DNA from 4 places in the Lysinibacillus sp. BNK-21 genome. Region 4 is predicted to be linked to each of the others. Evidence: riboswitches for the same ligand, from Rfam matches in the RefSeq annotation. Region 4 holds a riboswitch; each other region holds the start of a gene.

Region 1 (5,068 bases), 1.3 Mb from region 4:
AATTCAATACCTAATTTATTTTTTAGCTCTTCTCGTTTTTCATTTAAAATATGGTAAATCCCCTGACCTACCGTTCCAAATCCTAAAATCGCTGCCTTTATAGTTGCCATTCTCGTTATTCCCTCCAACTTACATTCCGCAGTTTCATTAAAGCTAATTTTCCATGGGGTTGTGTCATGACAATTTGACACCCACCGCAGTCTTTAGCCAACAACTCTCTTTGTATGAGTTTCGCTATTTCTATATGTGTTAGGACACATACAAATTCAAATAATTCAAAATTTAACTTAAAGAAAATTGTAACGCAAATACACGCTTTGCACAAGAAAAATCTTTCTAGGAAGGACATTTGTTTTCTCTAGATGTGCAAAAGAAATCGGTTTCATTCCCTTTATTATACGTTTTATTAATCAATCTATAAGATTTGAACAAATATTGACTATTTACATTTCAATATATGAATGTCTTTCTTCTATTATATATATGTATGCTCAGACACTCATAACAATCCCTTTAAAGAAAAAACTCATTCCCTGTAGCAGCAGAGAATGAGCTTAAAAATATGAGGGGGTTTTAACTTGCTTTTGAAAGCAATTGATAACGATATTGTGCTAAAGCTTGTTGAACAAGACTAATCTCTTCTTCTGTAAAATTTGGTATTGCATACGTACGTTCCACTAATTGAAATGTACCATACTTCAAGTAAAACTCTGTCGCAGGAAGTGAGATATGGCTCACACCGTACTGTTCATATGCCTCAAATACTTCCTTTACAGTAAAGTCCTTTTCAGTAAAAACATGTTCTTGAATTGCTGTATGACCAAATACTTCCTGCCATTTTCTTTCGACTGATGTAAGAAGGTGTTGAATGGATTTATTGTTGACAAATACATGCCCTTCATTTAGCTCATATATTAGATAGGATACAATGTTTTGCGCACTATAGATGTTACCCATTTTAAACACTCCTTTATCATCAGTTTTTGGGAAGAGTAATCACTGGCTAGGCAACTACTCTTCTATATATTCAAAAGTGGGGGAGCACTTATGAAAACATTTACCTTTTTTAAAAAAATTTTCGTACTGTTAACTTATTTCCTAGTATATAACATGGATTTAACAAAGTCAATAATACATATAAAATTACTTGGTATTATTTTTTATAAGGTTCTGATAATTAACGGGAGCAGTAATAGATTGATGTAGCAACGTTTAACGCATTACCAAATGAGGCTAATCGAATGAGAAAATACGTTAACGTCACAACATCTTACCATTTTCTTTAAACTTTAAGCTTCTACTGTTTGTTCAGTTGTTGTAGCCTGTGTAATGGCTTGATCTAAATCAGCAATAATATCCTCTACTGCCTCTAAACCGATGGATAAGCGAATGAGCGACTCGGTTACACCAGCTTGAACTAATTCGTCTGCTGATAGTTGCTGATGAGTAGTGGAAGCTGGATGAATAATTAATGACTTTGCATCACCTACATTTGCTACATGTGAAAATAATTTCACGCTATCAATAAGCTTTCGCCCAGCTTCTCGTCCACCCTTTATGCCAAATGTAAGCACTGAACCGAAGCCATTTCTTAAATATTTTTTTGCTAACTCATGTGTCGGAAAATCTTCTAGGCCATTATAATTTACATACTCCACAGATGGGTGGTTTTGTAAATACTCAGCCACTGCCAATGCATTTTCATTGTGTTTAGGGATACGCAGATGAAGCGTTTCTAACCCTTGCAATAAATTAAAGGCAGCATCAGCACTTAATGTTGGACCAAAATCACGTAATAGTTGTACACGTAGCTTTGTAGCAAAGGCAGCAGAAGCTGTATCAATTCCATAACGTAGACCATGGTAAGAGGCATCTGGTTCAGTAAAACCAGGGAATCGACCGCTAGTCCAATCAAACTTACCAGCGTCTACAACAACGCCCCCTAAAGTTGTACCATGACCTCCTATCCATTTAGTTGCTGAATGAACTACAACATCTGCGCCGTATTCAATAGGTGTAGAACCGTAAGGAGAAGCGAACGTGCTGTCAATAATTAATGGTAGACCATTATCATGTGCAATTCTAGCTACTGCTTCAATATCTAAAACCTTTAAACTTGGATTACCATAAACCTCTGCAAAGACAGCTTTTGTTTTATCAGTAATCGCTGCTTTGAAATTCTCTGGGTTTGTTTCATCTACAAAAATTGTTTTAATACCATAGTTTGGTAATGTGTTAGCAAATAAATTATACGTACCACCATATAAAGAACTAGCTGCTACTATCTCATCACCAGCTCCAGCTAGATTTAAAATGGAAAATGCGATAGCTGCTGCACCAGATGAAAGTGCTACTGCTGCTGTTCCACCTTCCAATAAAGCCACACGTTTTTCAAACACATCAACTGTTGGATTGGTAATTCGTGTGTAAATGTTCCCTGCTTCCTCTAAGGCAAAAAGACGTTGCGCATGAGCAGTGTCTTTAAATACGAAAGCAGTTGAGCGATAGACTGGAACTGTGCGAGAACCCGTCACTGGGTCTGGCTCTTGACCACCATGCAACAGCAATGTTTCTGGTTTAAAATTTGTCATTGTGTACCTCCAAATGGTTATTTTTTTACGATGGTACCGGAGATGAGGAGGATTTTTCTGTAGAAAACAAAAACCCTCTTCAGCTAAGAAGAGGGTTGCGGTTGCAAGTTTTCCTCCCCTTATCTGCCAGATCCAAGTAAGAATCTGTAGGAATTAGCACCTTAGTAAGCTCATTGCTTACTGGTTGCCGGGCATCATAGGGCCTATCCCTCCGCCGCTCTTGATAAGAGTATGAGATTCAATTTCCATCGTTGTTACACAGTATAAACATAGAGTTTTTTTCTGTCAACATGTAAATTTTATTTTTTCCGAAACTTCTGTCTGCTCTTATACGTAATATGAACGCATACACTATTTTAGAAAAAATTTTGAGAGGAGTATTTTTATGGTAAAGGCCGTGATCATTTTTCTTATGATTGGCTATTTAATAGGCTGTATTCACGGCTCTAAAGTGGCTCAATTTTTATCGGGGGTTGATTTAAAAAAGGCTGGCCACGGTAATGCTGGTGCCTCTAATGCTACTCTTTCCCTTGGCTGGAAGTATGGCGTTTTAGTAGCCCTCATCGATATAGGCAAAGGCGTTGTCGCTATTATAGGTGCACATTTTTATCTAGCGGACGCCATTCATTTAACAGAAGAACAAATTTGGCTGCTTACTTATATTATGGCTGCTGGGGTTATTTTAGGTCATAATTTCCCCTTCTACATGGGCTTCAACGGCGGGAAAGGAACGGCCTCCATCATTGGTATTTTACTTGCTGTTGATTGGAAGATTGGTTTATTTGCACTTATTTTATTTGTTATTTTATCCTTTGCAACAAATTATTTAATTGTAGGTGTTCTAGAATTTTATCTCGTGTTTTGTACAGCAACTTATTTATGGATTCCTGGCATTGGCCCAACCATTATAGCTCTTCTTCTTTTTGGCATAGCCATCATCCTGCACCTCGAAAATATTAAACGATTAGTCAATGGAACAGAGCCTAAAGTAACTTCTGCCTTTAAGAAAAAGAAATAATATTTAATGGATATTTTTGTATTTTTTGTGACCGTATTTTTTCTCTTTATCTACTCATATTGCTGTAAAAAACACCATTTTCACATAGATTTTTTTCTACAATAAAATAGACATATTCTTATCTCAATAAAACATTATACAGGCCGATGTTATGGATAATAATCGTCATTTTTATCGTAGAAAGGATGAGAAATATGTCTTCACCAAAGCAAGCAGCTACAAAACTTAATTTAAAGCCACTATGGATTGGCTTGGCATTCGCGTTACTAATCATTATTACCTTTTTACCTAACAATGGTGATTTACCTATAGCTGGGCAACGAGCTTTAGCCATTTTAGCTTTTGCAGTCATCCTTTGGGTTACAGAGGCCGTTTCATATCCTGTGAGCTCGGCCATGATCATTGCACTAGTAACTGTTTTACTAGGACTCGCTCCGTCAATGGATAATCCAACTACAGAGCTAGGAACAGCTAGCGCATTAAAATTATCTTTAAGTGGCTTTAGTAATTCTGCCGTTGCTTTAGTAGCAGCAGCTCTTTTTCTAGCGGCAGCAATGCAAATTACTAATCTACATAAACGACTTGCACTTTGGATTCTTTCACTGGTAGGAACGAAAACAAAAGCTATCGTATTTGGCGCTATTTTAGTCTCTATCGTCCTCGCATTTTTTGTACCTTCTGCTACAGCACGAGCTGGCGCAGTAGTACCGATTTTGCTTGGAATGGTGGCAGCATTTGGTTTACCACGTGATAGTCGGCTTGCTGCCTTATTAGTTATTACTTCGGTACAAGCCGTTTCCATTTGGAATATTGGTATTAAAACTGCAGCAGCTCAAAATATGGTGGCTTTAAACTTTATCCAAGAACAATTTAATGTGGATATTTCATGGGGTGCTTGGCTACTTTATGCCGCCCCCTTCTCAATTATTATGTCGATCTTTTTATTTTTCATTATGATTGCTTTAATTAAACCTGAGACTAGCAATATCGAAGGTGGTAAAGAGGTCATCAAAAAACAGCTTGCAGAGCTTGGCCCATTAAAGGCTCCTGAAATTCGTTTAATCATTACATCCGTAGTTTTACTATTTTTCTGGGCAACTGAAGGGAAGCTACATCCATTTGATACGACAACAGTCACAATTATTGCTATCGCGATTCTATTAATGCCTAAAATCGGTGTGTATTCATGGAAGGAAGTTGAGCCTCATATTCCATGGGGGACAATTATCGTCTTTGCGGTAGGCATTATGTTAGGAACCATTTTACTAAATACGCAAGGTGCTGCATGGTTATCAGATAAAGTTTTTGGTTCACTTGGGCTAGATACTATGCCTTTACTAGCAACCATCGCACTCGTAACTTTATTTAACATTTTGATTCATTTAGGTTTTGCAAGCGCAACTAGCTTAGCCTCAGCACTTATACCTGTGTTTATCGTTTTAGCCTCCACATTAACGGC
Region 2 (5,068 bases), 1.9 Mb from region 4:
CTGTTAGTGAACCATCATCATAGTCACAAATACGAGTTTCTGGATCAACAGCTACGTTTTCTAATACAGAGCCGAAGCGGATTGCATTGTAGATTTCTGGTTCTTTTTCAGCAGAAAGGTTGATTGTTTTTGCATAGCAGCCACCCTCAATGTTGAATACACCATTATCAGACCAACCGTGTTCATCGTCACCGATTAGCTTACGATCAGGATCAGCTGATAACGTCGTTTTACCAGTACCAGATAGACCGAAGAATAACGCTACATCGCCAGCTTCACCAACGTTTGCTGAGCAGTGCATTGAAAGAATACCTTGTTGTGGTAATAAGTAGTTCATGATACCAAAGATAGATTTTTTCATTTCACCAGCATATTCTGTACCACCAATTAAAATAATTTTCTTTTCAAGTGATACGATGATGAATGTTTCAGAAGCAGTACCATCAACCGCAGGATCTGCTTTAAAGTTAGGAGCTGAGATGACAGTGAAGTCGGCAACATGAGAAGCTAATTCATCTGCTGTTGGACGGATAAATAATTGATGAGCAAAAAGATTGTGCCATGCGTATTCATTGATAACTTGAATGCTTAATTGTGAGTCTTTGTCAGCACCTGCAAAGCCTTTGAATACGAATAACTCGTCACGTTCTTTTAAATATTTTATTACTTTTACATATAGGTTATCGAACACTTCAGAAGAAATCGGTTGGTTGACTTTACCCCAGTCAATTTGATCTTTTGTGCTTTCTTCTTCTACCGTATATTTATCTTTAGGTGAACGACCAGTGTATTTGCCAGTTTCTGCACGAACTGCGCCATCTACTGTTAACATTGCTTCACCACGAGATGTAGCTTTTTCTGCTAATTGTGGTACTGAAAGTTGAACATTAATGTTACCGCCGTTTAATAATTCCTTCAGTTCGTTTGCAATTTCTACTGAATTCATCGATTAAATACCATCCTTTTTTATAGTATTCCCTTGATTTAGAGGGATTTTTTCTTAATTTCAAAAATAGTATAACACAATTGCTTAAATAATCTATACTAATTAAGAAATTATTTTAGAGTTTTTACCACTTTTCAATAAACTGACAAAAAATAATGTTTTTCGAGTAGAATACCATCAATCCTACTGTAATTAGGCACGAAAATTGAGCCACACATATGTTACCACAAGTAGCTAGGTATGTTGTAGGGATTAATTTGCTTCTATTTACATCATCATCCAAGTATGAAAAGTTTTTGTGTAATAAGTTCTTTCCTTTCTATACAGTAATACATAAGAAAATATTTGACAACGTTCGACCTTTTCAGTAACATGAGATTGAACGGATACTCTTATCCCGAGCTGGTGGAGGGTCAGGCCCTGTGAAACCCGGCAACCTGCATGAACTATTTCACGACATGCGTTGGTGCCAACCTGATGCAAGGGAACATCCCTTGAACGATAAGAGTGAAAGGTTACGCAGTCATTATTCCTTTCCTCATGTAAAGTAACGTGAGAAAAGGATTTTTTTATTGTTAAAAATCAATGTAAAGGTAAGTATATGTAGTTCTTTCCTTATTATAATGACGGATCTTTCGAAATCCTCGTGTTAAAAGCAGCAGTAACGGCTTGAGAGTTCAATCCTTAGGAGCGGACTTGACATGGGTAATGAGTACCGTATTCATACACAACTACTTATTGTAAGAGTATTTAGGAGGAAAACCAAATGACAAACCGTCGACTGTTTACATCAGAGAGTGTAACAGAAGGACATCCAGATAAGATTTGTGACCAAATCTCGGATGCCATTTTAGATGCTATTTTAGCAGAAGATCCAAATGCACGTGTAGCGTGTGAAACAACTGTAACAACAGGATTAGTATTAGTAGCAGGAGAAATTACTACTTCTACTTATGTGGATATTAAAGGTATTGTTCGTGACACTGTAGCTGAAATTGGCTATACACGAGGTAAATATGGCTTTGATGCTGAGAACTTAGCGGTGCTTGTGGCAATTGGCGAACAATCACCTGATATTGCTCAAGGTGTTGATCAGGCATTAGAGGCACGTGAAGGCTCTATGACAGATGCTGATATAGAAGCAATTGGTGCTGGTGACCAAGGCTTAATGTTTGGCTATGCATGTAATGAAACACCAGAGCTAATGCCATTACCAATTAGCTTGGCACACAAATTAGCACGCCGTTTAACAGAAGTACGTAAATCAGGTGAACTTGCCTATTTACGTCCTGATGGTAAAACGCAAGTAACGATTGAATATGATGACAATAATGTACCGGTTCGCGTGGATACAATTGTTATTTCAACACAGCATGATGAAGAAGCAACACTTGAACAAATTCAAGCAGATTTAAAAGAATTTGTTATTGCACCAGTTGTACCGAGTGAATTATTAGATGCTAATACGAAATACTTCATCAATCCAACTGGCCGTTTTGTAATTGGTGGGCCAAAAGGTGATGCTGGATTAACAGGACGTAAAATCATTGTTGATACATACGGTGGTTATGCACGTCACGGTGGTGGTGCCTTCTCAGGTAAGGATGCAACCAAGGTAGACCGTTCGGCGGCATATGCAGCACGTTATGTAGCGAAAAACATCGTAGCAGCTGGCTTAGCAGAGCGTGCTGAAGTGCAACTTGCCTATGCGATTGGCGTTGCTCAGCCTGTTTCCATTGCTGTCGATACATTTGGCACAGGTAGAGTGAAAGAAAGCGAGATCGTTGAATGGGTACGCGAGCTATTCGATTTACGCCCAGCAGGTATCATTAAAATGCTTGATCTTCGTCGTCCAATTTATAAACAAACTGCTGCGTATGGACATTTTGGTCGTACAGATTTAAATGTACCATGGGAGCAAATTGATAAAGCAGACGCGCTACGAGAAAAAGCACGTTTATAAACTATTGAACTAAAGTAATGAAGTCATTAGAAAATTATTCTGATGTATTAATAAGCAAAGGGGCAACATTGCTCCTTTTGTTTTTTTTACAAAAATACCTCGCTAGGATTCGTGAACATATTCGGTACACGAAAACGCGAGGGATTTTTTCGTTAGTATTGATTTTTTGTGTAGGTTATTTATTTCTGAAGTGATTTATAATATTGACCTTTTTCTGCGTATTCTCGTACGATGCGTTCCATATCCTCTTTATCTTCAGCATTTAATTCTCGGACAACTTTTGCTGGACGACCTAATGCTAAACTATTTGGAGGAATGACTTTACCAGGAGGTACTAGGCTTCCAGCTCCAATAAATGCACCTTCTCCAATCTCAGCTCCGTCTAAAATAATGGATCCCATACCGATTAAGGCATTTTTGCGAATTGTACAACTATGTAAAGTGACTTGGTGTCCAACTGTTACCTCATCTTCAATAATGAGCGGATATTTTGGGCTTTGGTGTAAACAGCAAAGATCTTGGATACTGACACGTTTACCAATAATCGTTGGGGAAACATCACCACGAATAACCGTATTAAACCAAATGGTTGTTTCGGCGCCAATTGTTACGTCGCCCGTAACAGTTGCGTAGTCAGCAATGAAAACAGACGGATCGATCTTTGGCGTTTTATCTTTAAATGGATAAATCATGAAAATCGCCTCTTTTCTTTCTATAATGTAGTATTATCGTATCAAATACGCAACTTTATGGAAATATAAAATTAAAATGTGCTATTTATTTCGATATAATCAAAGTGTAATTATTTTTTAGGAGGACTATGTAATGTGGAAATGGGAAGCTGATGGACAAGCAAAAGCTGTGATTGCTATTTTTCATGGTGCTTATGAAAATCACCGTTGGTATGCATGGCTGATAGAGAAATTAAGATTAGAAGGCTTCCACATAGTCATGGGAGATTTACCGAATCATGGGGGTAATGCAAGGTTTGCTCGAGTCCATGATGAAGACTTCAAATTGTACAATAAGTATACAAGAAACCTGATTGAAAATGCTTTTTCATATAATTTACCAACCTTTGTAATAGGGCATGGACTAGGTGCAACATTAATCCTCCATACACTGCAAAAGAGACAATATGAATGTGCAGGCATTATTTTAACATCACCTTGGTTGCAACTAAAGCTATTACCAGGTAAATTAACAAATGCTTTAACAAGTCTAAGTGCGTTAACGGCCAATGTTAAATTGACACATGATATTACATTAGAGAAATTAACGCGTAGTGTTGAAGGCAGAGAAGAAATGAAAGATGATGTACCGCTCATGACTGTAGTTTCTGTGAAATGGTATCGAGAACTTCAGCAGATGATGAAAAATTTAGTGATGCTGCCTAAAGGTGAAATGCCTAATATGCCTATGCTAATTATGACAGCTGAGAAGGATAAAATTACGGACACTCGCCAAACTCGAAATTGGCTTCATCAACAGGAATTCACGGAATTTCAGTTTAAAGAATGGGCAAATTGTTATCATAATTTATTTCATGAGGGAGAGCGCGAAGAGATTTTTATGTATATACGAGATTTTATTAATAATGCTCTTCGAAGAATTGGTTATATAATTAAATAGGTTTATACCCTTCCATTTACTAGGTTACTTACTTAAATATTGTTACTTAAAAATAATATTGCAATTTTCAGAAAAGTGTAATACTATAATGACTTAAAGTAAGGTAATTCAAATTGGAGGGGTAAAATGGATGTAATTGTAGAGAAGTTGAATGGTATTTTATGGGGACCATGGTTTATTTATGGCATCTTATTAATTGGGTTATTTTTCTCAATTATTACAAGGTTCCTACAAGTAAGGCACATTAAAGATATGTTTGTTTTAATGTTTAAAGGGGAGAAGTCAGAAAAGGGAATATCTTCATTCCAAGCAATGTCTATCGCATTATCAGGACGTGTAGGTACAGGTAATATTGCTGGTACTGCGACAGCGATTGGAATGGGAGGACCTGGTGCTGTCTTTTGGATGTGGGCAATCGCTTTCATAGGTGCGGCTACCGCGTATGTAGAGTCAACATTAGCTCAAATCTATAAAGAAGAGAAAGATACAGAATATCGTGGTGGACCGGCCTTTTACATAGAAAAAGG
Region 3 (5,068 bases), 2.5 Mb from region 4:
ATGTCTAGGCGTATCCAACTCTACTATGACAGAGCGTTCACGTTTAACCTTTTCATGAAGAGGCTCATACTTTGTTGGCTCCGCTTCCCGAACAATCTCAATCTTTTTAGGCTTCGCATGCTTCTCCTGAACCGGTGATAACTCTTCTAAATACTTCTTTGCTGCTGCAATATGTTTGGGTGTTGTACCACAGCAGCCCCCTATTAAACGTACACCTTGATCACGCAATTCAACAGCCGCTCGACCAAAATAATCAGCTTCTGATTCATAAACGACACGCCCATCCTCTAAGTCCAGAAGTGATGCATTTGGATAGGCCGACATAAATGCCTTATTAGGAAGTTCTACACCTTCAAATGCCTGAATTGTATGGTGTGGACCTAGTCGACAATTGACACCAACAATATCAGCACCTAGAGCTTCAAGCTCATGGAGAGCATTATTTAAAGACATCCCATTTTGTAGAACACCGGGCTCATGCATAGAAACTTGTGCAATAATCGGCAATTTTGTTTTTTCTCGTAGCATCTTTAAGGTTGCTGTTAATTCTTCAAAATCATAATAAGTTTCAAGTAAAAGGCCATCTGGATTCCCTGCAAGTAAGACGCTTGCTTGTTCTTCAATAGTCGCTAATATTTCATCCAAGGTTGCATCACTTTTACGAATTCCCCGAATACCACCAATTGTTCCTAAAACAAATTGACCGCCATCAGCCGCTGCTCGTTTTGCGATGGTGATAGCAGCTTCATTAAATTGTTGGACACGTGATTCCAATCCATAGCGAGCTAATTTAATGGCATTTGCACCGTACGTATTCGTTTGAATGATGTCAGCACCAGCCGCAATATATTCTCTATGAATCTTTTCAATTAACTCGGGTCTCTGAACATTCATTTCCTCATGGCAATACTCCAATCCATAGCCATATAGCACTGTGCCAAATGCACCGTCTGCCGTCAATACATGCGTTTTTAACCTTTCAAGCAATCCCATAAAATTAGCCTCTCTTCCTATGTCTCTATATAATAAAAAGCCTTCTTTCATAAAAAAAGAAGGCTTTAACGATTCATCATTGTTGTTCCTTCTCATCTTCGACTCAACGGTCTTCTGGATTTAGCACCTGACAATAAAGTTGGTTGCTGAAGCTTCAATGGGCCAGTCCCTCTGCTTCTCTTGATAAGAATTAAGTATGAATTTTTTAAATAATTAAAAGAATCATATCGTTTACTGACGAATGAGTCAAGACTATTTCACATAACAAAGTTTTTTTCCACTTAAAACCTTAGAAATTGGCAAGTTCCTTTGCAAGCTCTTCACCAATTTTTTTCCCGTTTTGAATGCAAGCACCAATACCTACGCCAAAATACGAGCACCCTGCAATCGATAAATTAGGATATTTCTCATGTAATTCTTGTAGTAAGCCTTGTAATGCTTCACGATGCGCTAGATCATATTTAGGCATTTGATCAATCCATTTTGTTACATTCACAACGGTTGGCTGCTCCTCTATTCCTAGGCTCTTTCTCACATCTTCTAAAGCAACTGCTGCCAATTCTTCATCCGTCATGGCGCGTAGTTGCTCATAGGCTGGATTGATGCTCTTATAAAAGAGTCGCACAAGTAATTTATTTTCTTTCGATGTATGCTTCCATTTACGACTAGTCCAAGTTGCCGCATTACAAGTTACGTCTGAATTATGGGAAACAATATAGCCCGTTCCATCTGCTGGCAATTTAGCGTCTGGCACATCAAAACCTAAATAGATAGTAATCGCTGACGCTGTCGTAAATTGGTCAAAATAGCGGTTTAAAGATTCATCCTGTAGCAGATTTTGTACAGTATCGTTCGGTAATGCTAAAACGACATAATCTGACTCAATAATTTCACCATTAGCTAAGGAAATTGTGTAGTTCTTATCTTGTTTTTGAACATTTAGTGTAGTAACACCCTTGATAATTTCTACATCGGATAAGGTTTGTTCAAGTCGATCAATTAAAGAAGATAAACCATTTTTAAAGGATATAAATTTTTTGTTCGCTGCTTTAACAAATTGCTCACGATTCGCATCAAAGCCTTTAATAATACTTCCAAAATCATTCTTATAATCAATTAAATACGGTAAAGTAGAGCCAATAGAAAGCTGATGTAAATCTCCCGAATAAACACCTGCAAGGACTGGTGCAATTTGGTTTTTCACCAGTTCCTCTCCTAAATAGTAAGTTAAAAATTCACCGATAGAACTTTCCTTTGTGAAGCCATTGTTTGGCAATGTTAAATCCTTCAACGCTTCTTTTTTTCCCTGCTCGGAAATAAGTGTACTTTCCTCTAAGGATGCTAAACTCATCGGTATTCCGAAAGTTGAATCTGCCGGAATAGCATGTAACTCATTATTCGTATAAATATAAGAAATACCTGTTTCGTTGTAAACTAATTCCGCCTCAAAATCAAGCTCCTGCACGAGTTCCATAACGCCTTGATGACGGGCTACAATAGAATCAGCACCCGTTTCCATGATGAAACCTTGTTCATGTGCTGAATATAATTTGCCTCCTAAATATGTATTTTTTTCTATAAGCACTAGACGAACATTTAAATTATGTTCCTTCACTTGACGTTGCAAATAATGCATTGTACATAGTCCTGTAATACCGCCGCCTAAAACAACAACTGTTTTCATCATAACCGCCCCTATTATTCATTCTTTCTACAGTATAATCTTTTTTTCATTGAAAATTACGTTAAACCCTTTACAAATTTAGCAAAAATAGAGCTATTTCATCAGTGAAATAGCTCTTACTTTCTGAATCTCTATAAAATTGATGCTCTATAGCGATAACTTCACAACAAACATTTAAATAGGTACTATAGTGTTTATTACGTCTAAAAATATGAAAAATAGAATGTAAATGTTAGTAGTCTATCCTTTTAAATTTTGCGCAAAGCTCGCTAATTTTTCAGCTGAATTTGTTACCTCAGTAAATGAAGTGCCTAATTCACTTAATATGCCTACAATTGCTTGTATTTTTGTTGCCATACACTCATTTTGATCTTTTGCTTCTGTCATGGCTCCCAATATACTCGTAAATTGGCCTTCAGTTTGTAACATATTTTCTTCACCTGCTGCAACTTCATCTTGAATGTTGGTCAAAGAATACTCTAATTTCTCTGTTCGTTCACCTGTCTTTTTCAATAACAAAGCCACCGCTGTAACAGATTCTTTTGTCTGAATTGATAATTTACGTACTTCATCGGCCACTACGCTAAAGCCCTTTCCCGCTTCCCCAGCACGTGCTGCTTCAATTGCAGCATTTAAAGCCAAAAGATTCGTTTGATTCGCAATATTGGTCACAACACTCATAATTGTTTCCATTTCCTTAGACATACCTGATAATTGTTCAATATTTTCTTCTATATCATGAAGAGAATGACTAATATTGAGCATATTTTGTGATTGATTTTTTAAACGCTTGCGACCCTCAAGTGCTTGGTTTTCAGCCAGCGTAGACACATCGAGTGATTTTTTTGCCAAATGTTTAATTTCGTCAGATTGCTTACTTAAGCAGCAAAATGAATTATTGGTTTCCTGCGAGATAGCTGCAAGTGCTTCCGAAGAATCTACAATCTGTCGTTCAATCGCTTCTTTTTCATGAACCATTTTTTCTTTCAGTTGTTCCACAGTGTTTTCAAAAGCTTCTAAAACGAGTTGTTGCTCAAAATTACAAATTTTCGATATAGCTCTGATCGTATTAAATTGATCTTGTGGAAATTCTATATTTTTTTCGACTAAATCAATAAATGATATCGATAAATCTTGGAATGCGCAGATATACCACTGTGTTCTAAGCCCAATGTGGACATGCACCTTTGCAATTTTTACACGCCTTTGGTAATACATCTCATCAATGGTTCCGTTAAACATTTCAATAATATGTTGCCGTAATGTTACTTTAAGCTTTTCTACAGAACTATGATGACTGATAATATCTACCAAATGATGCTCTGTTCCAATCATGTTGTAAAAACGGTTTACGATGTGATCTACATTATCCATAACTATTGGCTGGAAAGCTTTTAAATATTGTAAGTCGTTCTTCGTTAAGTTCAGCATTTCAATTTGCTTCGCCATCGATTGACGAGAGGACAAATCCATTTTCACTGTGTATTGCTGTAAATCCAATACCTTCGTCTTTCTCTGTTTTTGAAAAATCACACATCTTCCCTCTTTCATTCCGTTTACTTTCATCTTGGCTGAGAAACATCAAATCCCTTTTAACATATTGATGGATACACGAAAAAATACCGATAAAATCTGATTAGTCAGATTTAATGGTTACAATCGATAGCGCAATTTCGTATGACAGACTTCCTCCAAAAGTATGTCGGGTACCCCTTTGCTCAATTTATCCTAAGGTCATTTGCTCTCAGCAAACAGATATAGTCCTACATGACTAACAGTAAATTATTTACGTATGCTTCTTTTCAAAATCACTCATTTACATTAATCATTTTATAAATGACTGTCAATCTTATTAATACCATTATTTTACACAAAATGTATAAAAAGTCCTTGTTGTTAAATAAAGCGTAATAAACTATAAAAAAGCTACCACAATATTATTGGGTAGCTTTTTTAACTATTTTTTTGTTTATTATGCTTACTTGCTTTATATTTATTCTACTTTTTTATCGATCATCTTCAAATTTCACTATACTAATATTTTTTATCCTCAATCATGATCTATCTAAATACTCGTAAACAGCAGTCTATTTTAGACCAAAATACCCTCATGCCATAGCAACATAAATAATTCTAAAAACCTATGTTTTTTTAACACTAAATTTACAATCCTTTAAGTTCCTGTAATATTTTAGCCGCTTCTTCGGATCCTGCATCTGCCGCGAGTCCATACCATTTAATAGCTTCTTTCAGATTTCTATCTAACCCTGTATCTTTATTAAAAATATGCCCTAATTGTAGCTTGGCTTCCACATCTCCTTGAAGTGCAGCCTGCTTAAACCAATGAATACCTTTTTCGAGATTGCGTATTCCTGCCAGACCATTACTCCA
Region 4 (5,068 bases):
AAGTATTAGGTCAAATTAAGGGATGGCAACCGAATGTAACGTTAGTAGGCTTTAAGCTCGAAGCAACGAATGATGAGGAATTCTTGTTAGCTCGTGCCAGACTGCGTATGGAAACAGCCAATGCACAATTTATGGTAGCAAATAGCTCTCAGTCTTTATATGGGGGGGATGAACCTCATTGGATTGTACCTGCTGATGGACAGCCTCTTAAAGTAATGGGCAAGCAAAAAACAGCAGAAGCTTTAATGATGTATTTACAAAATCAATAAATGTGAACTGTGTAGAGAAATATTTCTACACAGTTTTTTCTTGTCTAAAAGGTTAGCATCCTATAATATTTACTTAACGGTCGGTAAAAAAGGAGGGTAATAATGGGAAATAAAGAACAAACTTTTCGCAAGATTATAGAAATTGCTTATGTGATGTTTGCGGAAAATGGATTTGAAAAAACAAGCTTAGCAATGATTGCTACAGAGGTCGGTATTTCAAAACCAGCCATTTACTATTATTTTCAATCAAAAGATCAATTAATCGCTTTCATATTTGATGAATTGTATAAAGAAATTCAACATGATGTCGCTGTGGATTATAAAGAGCTTTCTTCTGCTAATTTTAAGGAGGAATTACTTAAGCTAGGCTATAAATCTATTGAGGCACAGGACAAGGACCCTTATTTTAATAAAATATTTAATCAATATGTACTATTAGCGGCCCGCGATGAAAACTATAAAAGACAATTAGTAGAGCTAGAAACCAGCTTTTTAACGAGCTTTGTTGCTATCCTACGATATGGCGTACAGCTAGGCGTGCTAGAGGATACTCCACATATAGAAGCGAAGGCACAGATGCTAGCCCTCGTCTATGATAATATCGGTAATTTCATGTTAACAGGCAACCAATTGAACTATAGGGCTATTTGGAAGGAGGCAGTGAATAGCGTTATCCAAGGGGGCAAAGATGACAAAAAGAAATGATGATCGGCGCATTGAAGGTCTTGATTTTGCAAGAGCTCTCGCTATGCTAGGTATGTTTATTGTCAATTTTGGTGTCGTAACGGGTTCTACAACGAATGGGTCAACATGGTTGATTGCCTTACAAAATATGTTTGAGGGGCGTGCCTCGGCCGTATTTGTCATGCTAGCAGGAATAGGGACAGCCTTAATGACTCGTCAGGCTAGAGAGAGTAAGGACCCAATCCTTCTTCGTCAAAATCGACTTACTTTGTGGAAGAGGGCGCTTTTGTTATTTACGATAGGGATAATATTATATGCAATCGGCTGGACAGGAGATATCTTACATTATTATGGCGTGTATATGTTTGTTGCTGCTTGGTTGATTGCCCAATCCAAGAAAATGATGATCTTCATAATCGGTGCCATCCTTATCCTTTCACAATGGCTTCAAATTCAATTTAGTTACCTTGCTGGTTGGCATCCAACATATGTGCTACTAGAGTATCTTGATTTTTGGACACCAGCAGGATTTATAAGAAATTTGATGTTTAATGGCTATCATCCACTATTCCCCTGGATTTGCTTCTTTCTGATAGGTATGGTAATGGGCACATTAGATTTAACAAATCATACATTAAGAAAAAACTTACTGGTGATAGGTTTATTGTTAGTCATCATGACTGAGACTTGTTCAACGTTATTCATTAAGATGACAACCATTCATTTATTAGATGTAGAGAGTGCATTGTACTTATTTGATACAGGACCGATTCCACCGAATATGATGTATGTCCTATCTAATTCGGCTTCGGCTATTGTCATCATTGTTAGCTCCATCTATCTTGTAGAGACATGTAAAAATAAAGTTATTCAATCTTTCATATTAACAGGACAAATGTCTTTAACGCATTATGTTGGCCATGTTGTTATAGGCATTGGAATACTAATTATTTGCCAAAAGCTGGAGAACCAAACACTTGCTTTTTCCATGCTGTATGCCTGCTGTTATTTTTTAGGATGTGTCGTTGTTTCTGTATGGTGGAGGACTAAACATCATCGAGGCCCACTTGAATTCATGATGAGGAAATGGAGCTTGTAATAAATTAATGGATTGCCATCTATTTCTCACTGACTAGGCATAAAATACTTTAGGTTTAGGGAGTCTTTTAATCTAAACGACATATTGCATAGTATTCAACTAGGTTTTCTAATATTTTGTATTGACATTCCTATAGCAGAATTATAGAATTATTTTCAAGAAACGCAGTACTCTTATCAAGAGAGGTGGAGGGACTTGGCCCAATGAAGCCTCGGCAACCGAACAACAGGTGCCAAATCCAACAGATGGTGTCTGAGAGATAGGAGGGGCTATCAATCAGTTTGATGCGTTGGCCTCTTTATGAACAATAAGGATAAAAAAGAAGGGGTGTATCGTATGGCTCAGTCAGTAAAAGTAGATGATAAGAAACTAGAGGCAATTGCGAAGGCGATTCAAAATCTTGAATTTGGTGAAGTGCATATTACGATTCAAGATGGTGTGATTGTGCAAATTAATAGGCTTGAAAAGCAGAGATTTCCGCAGAAAAAATAACAATGATTTCAGTAGAACTTATGTCAAACGGCCACCTATAAGCATGAAGGATTTCCTATGCTTACAAGTGGCCCTTTTTTTGTGTAAAGACTAGCTATAAAAGCTTTTTGGTATGGGACCGATATGACGGCGATGATAAAGCAAAGGCTCTTTTTGAGCATTTGTAATGTCTACGACCTGCCCAATAAAAATGGTATGGTCGCCAGCATCGATTTGCTGAAATGTTTTACATTGTAAATTAGCTGCTGTATCATGTAAAATCGGTAGTCCTAAAGAGGAAGTTGACCATTTTGCTTGTGCAAAGCGATCAGGGATTTTACTGGCAAATAGTGTACATAAATGCTCTTGATCACTCGCTAAAATATTGACCGCAAAATTTGGCGCAGTCGTGAAATAAGGATGGAGCTGAGATTTTTTATCGAGTGACCACAAAATAAGGAGCGGGTCGATTGAAACAGATGCAAAGGAATTGACGGTTAAGCCAATCGGTTTTGTGTCATGACATGTCGTGACAACTGTTACGCCTGTAGGATAATTACCTAATGCCAATTTAAAAGCAGCTACTAAATCTGTCATTCAAATCACCTCTTTATGAAATTAGTGAACGGAGTTTGTAGGTAAACGAAACTTTTTTTCATATCCTACTAGTAACTCCTTTTCTTGAGTAAATTTTAAACTAATCAAACATACAGGTAAAGGTAATGGGGAAAGAAAGGGGAATGGCCATGACTTTATATTTTGATCATTTGGTTCATCAAGTGGAATCACCAGAAAATATAAAGGTTTTCTTCAATAAACGAAATGTCCATACAGTGAATGGTGGGCAGCACACGATGTGGGGGACTTATAATACGTTAAGCTACTTTGGCTTAAGCTATATTGAACAAATTGCTATCTATGATCGTGATTTATTTGAGCAAGCGGCACAATACCCATATTCCCTACATTATACGTTTAAACGTGATCAAGAGCGCCAGGGATTTTCTCGAATTGCTCTGCGCACAAAAAATATTGAGGAAGAGGGTCGACGCTTGCGAGCATTGGGCTATGAAGTATATGGACCAGATGCATGTAGCAGAACAAGACCAGATGGCACTGTGGTAGAATGGAAGCTACTGCATTTTGGTAAGCCAGATCTGCCAATTGATTTTCCATTTTTGATTGAATGGGCGGAGGAAGATGAAGAACGTTTGGTTCAATTAAAGGCAAGTGGTGCCATTGATGTCAAACAGGCTATAACGATGGAATCCGTCCAATTCTACGTCAAGGACATGCAGGCAACAGTTAAGCTGTGGCAAGAGGTGTTACAGCTACCAGTGCCTACGCAATATGAGCAGTATTTGTCACTACAGCTACCGAATATGCGCTTAGATTTCTATGAGGAAGAGAGCGCGATGACAATGACACTTGGTCATGTCAAAGAGGGACCATTTGGTGTGACATTAAAGGATCCTAAACGAACAAAGGAAACTTTAGTTTGCCCTGGTGCTTTTTATTGGATAAATCGATAAGGAGAAAAGGCTGGGCCATAACTAACTGGGACCTTCATTAAGCCGAATAATCTTTAAATTAACAAACATGATAACTAGAAAAACCGAACTATTCCGAAACACTTCGTAAGCGTTTTAGTGGATAGCTCGGTATTTTTATGGGCTGAAACACTTTTGCTTCCGCCTTTTTACATAAGTATTGAAAAACAAAACCATCAATAGAATTTCTGATGCTGGCTACTTGCTTTCCTGTGGATTTAGCGTTACAGAGGAGACCCTGGAGCGAAATCACCTCCTCACCTTGCTAGAAAGTTTTAGCTAGTGACATGATCTTTAATTCAACAATATGGAAAAATCCACTTCATCAGAGAAGTGGATTTTCGTTGCCAATTATTATTCAATTGTCATTTTTTTCGGTGTTTCTGTACCTGTATACCAATCAAATTCAATTTCAAATGAATGCTTGTCGCCCTTTTTTGTATAGGAGTATTCGATTTTGAGCTGTTCACTTGGGCTGACAACTGTTGGCTCTGTGTCTTGAACAAAAGTGAATTCACCATTTTCTTTAAGCTTTTTTGCAATCGTTTCCAGTGTTGCTGCAAATTCTGCTACACTTTGTCGTTCTTTATGCTTCAAAATAACTTCAGTCATGGGTTTATTTTGTTTTTGCATCGAAATCCCTCCTTACGTATTGTTACTTCTATTATAACATGGAGGGGGCATTCAGCTTATAAAACAATACAAAAAGCGGATGAAGGAAACGATGCATTTCCTAATCCGCTGCTAATCTGGAACTACACGGATAGTCCCCTTACGCTTATAGTTTTACAACATTTGATGCTTGGGGTCCACGATTGCCTTCCACAACATCAAATGAAACCTTTTGACCTTCTTCAAGTGTACGGAAGCCTTCCTCCTGGATGCCCGTAAAATGAACAAATACATCTTCGCCATCATCACATTCAATAAAGCCATAACCTTTTTCATTATTGAACCACTTTACGATCCCCTGTTGCATAAGCATTCGCCTCCAA

The links. Region 4 has a riboswitch for S-adenosylmethionine ahead of ACMGGO_RS14540 (YezD family protein). Riboswitches for the same ligand answer to the same signal wherever they lie in the genome.
Region 1: linked by a shared signal. The riboswitch ahead of ACMGGO_RS20840 (O-acetylhomoserine aminocarboxypropyltransferase/cysteine synthase family protein) and the one ahead of ACMGGO_RS14540 (YezD family protein) in region 4 are both predicted to bind S-adenosylmethionine.
Region 2: linked by a shared signal. The riboswitch ahead of metK (methionine adenosyltransferase) and the one ahead of ACMGGO_RS14540 (YezD family protein) in region 4 are both predicted to bind S-adenosylmethionine.
Region 3: linked by a shared signal. The riboswitch ahead of ACMGGO_RS01825 (bifunctional homocysteine S-methyltransferase/methylenetetrahydrofolate reductase) and the one ahead of ACMGGO_RS14540 (YezD family protein) in region 4 are both predicted to bind S-adenosylmethionine.

Annotation. Positions count from the first base shown of each region.
Region 1 covers NZ_JBLQTS010000001.1:4,138,783-4,143,850, forward strand. The annotation lists gene ACMGGO_RS20830 (homoserine dehydrogenase) at 1-110, opposite strand, end outside; gene ACMGGO_RS20835 (hypothetical protein) at 574-957, opposite strand; gene ACMGGO_RS20840 (O-acetylhomoserine aminocarboxypropyltransferase/cysteine synthase family protein) at 1,290-2,591, opposite strand; SAM riboswitch class I at 2,708-2,821, opposite strand; gene ACMGGO_RS20845 (glycerol-3-phosphate acyltransferase) at 2,977-3,609, shown strand; gene ACMGGO_RS20850 (DASS family sodium-coupled anion symporter) at 3,804-5,068, shown strand, end outside.
Region 2 covers NZ_JBLQTS010000001.1:935,824-940,891, forward strand. The annotation lists gene pckA (phosphoenolpyruvate carboxykinase (ATP)) at 1-946, opposite strand, end outside; SAM riboswitch class I at 1,336-1,454, shown strand; gene metK (methionine adenosyltransferase) at 1,713-2,909, shown strand; gene ACMGGO_RS04800 (gamma carbonic anhydrase family protein) at 3,089-3,601, opposite strand; gene ACMGGO_RS04805 (alpha/beta hydrolase) at 3,735-4,541, shown strand; gene ACMGGO_RS04810 (alanine/glycine:cation symporter family protein) at 4,668-5,068, shown strand, end outside.
Region 3 covers NZ_JBLQTS010000001.1:358,325-363,392, reverse strand. The annotation lists gene ACMGGO_RS01825 (bifunctional homocysteine S-methyltransferase/methylenetetrahydrofolate reductase) at 1-993, opposite strand, end outside; SAM riboswitch class I at 1,083-1,183, opposite strand; gene ACMGGO_RS01820 (protoporphyrinogen oxidase) at 1,283-2,677, opposite strand; gene ACMGGO_RS01815 (globin-coupled sensor protein) at 2,918-4,210, opposite strand; gene ACMGGO_RS01810 (tetratricopeptide repeat protein) at 4,841-5,068, opposite strand, start outside.
Region 4 covers NZ_JBLQTS010000001.1:2,817,006-2,822,073, reverse strand. The annotation lists gene ACMGGO_RS14555 (phosphopantothenoylcysteine decarboxylase) at 1-269, shown strand, start outside; gene ACMGGO_RS14550 (TetR/AcrR family transcriptional regulator) at 372-974, shown strand; gene ACMGGO_RS14545 (DUF418 domain-containing protein) at 958-2,052, shown strand; SAM riboswitch class I at 2,223-2,318, shown strand; gene ACMGGO_RS14540 (YezD family protein) at 2,389-2,544, shown strand; gene ACMGGO_RS14535 (flavin reductase family protein) at 2,635-3,120, opposite strand; gene ACMGGO_RS14530 (VOC family protein) at 3,270-4,055, shown strand; gene ACMGGO_RS14525 (amphi-Trp domain-containing protein) at 4,428-4,706, opposite strand; gene ACMGGO_RS14520 (cold-shock protein) at 4,852-5,052, opposite strand.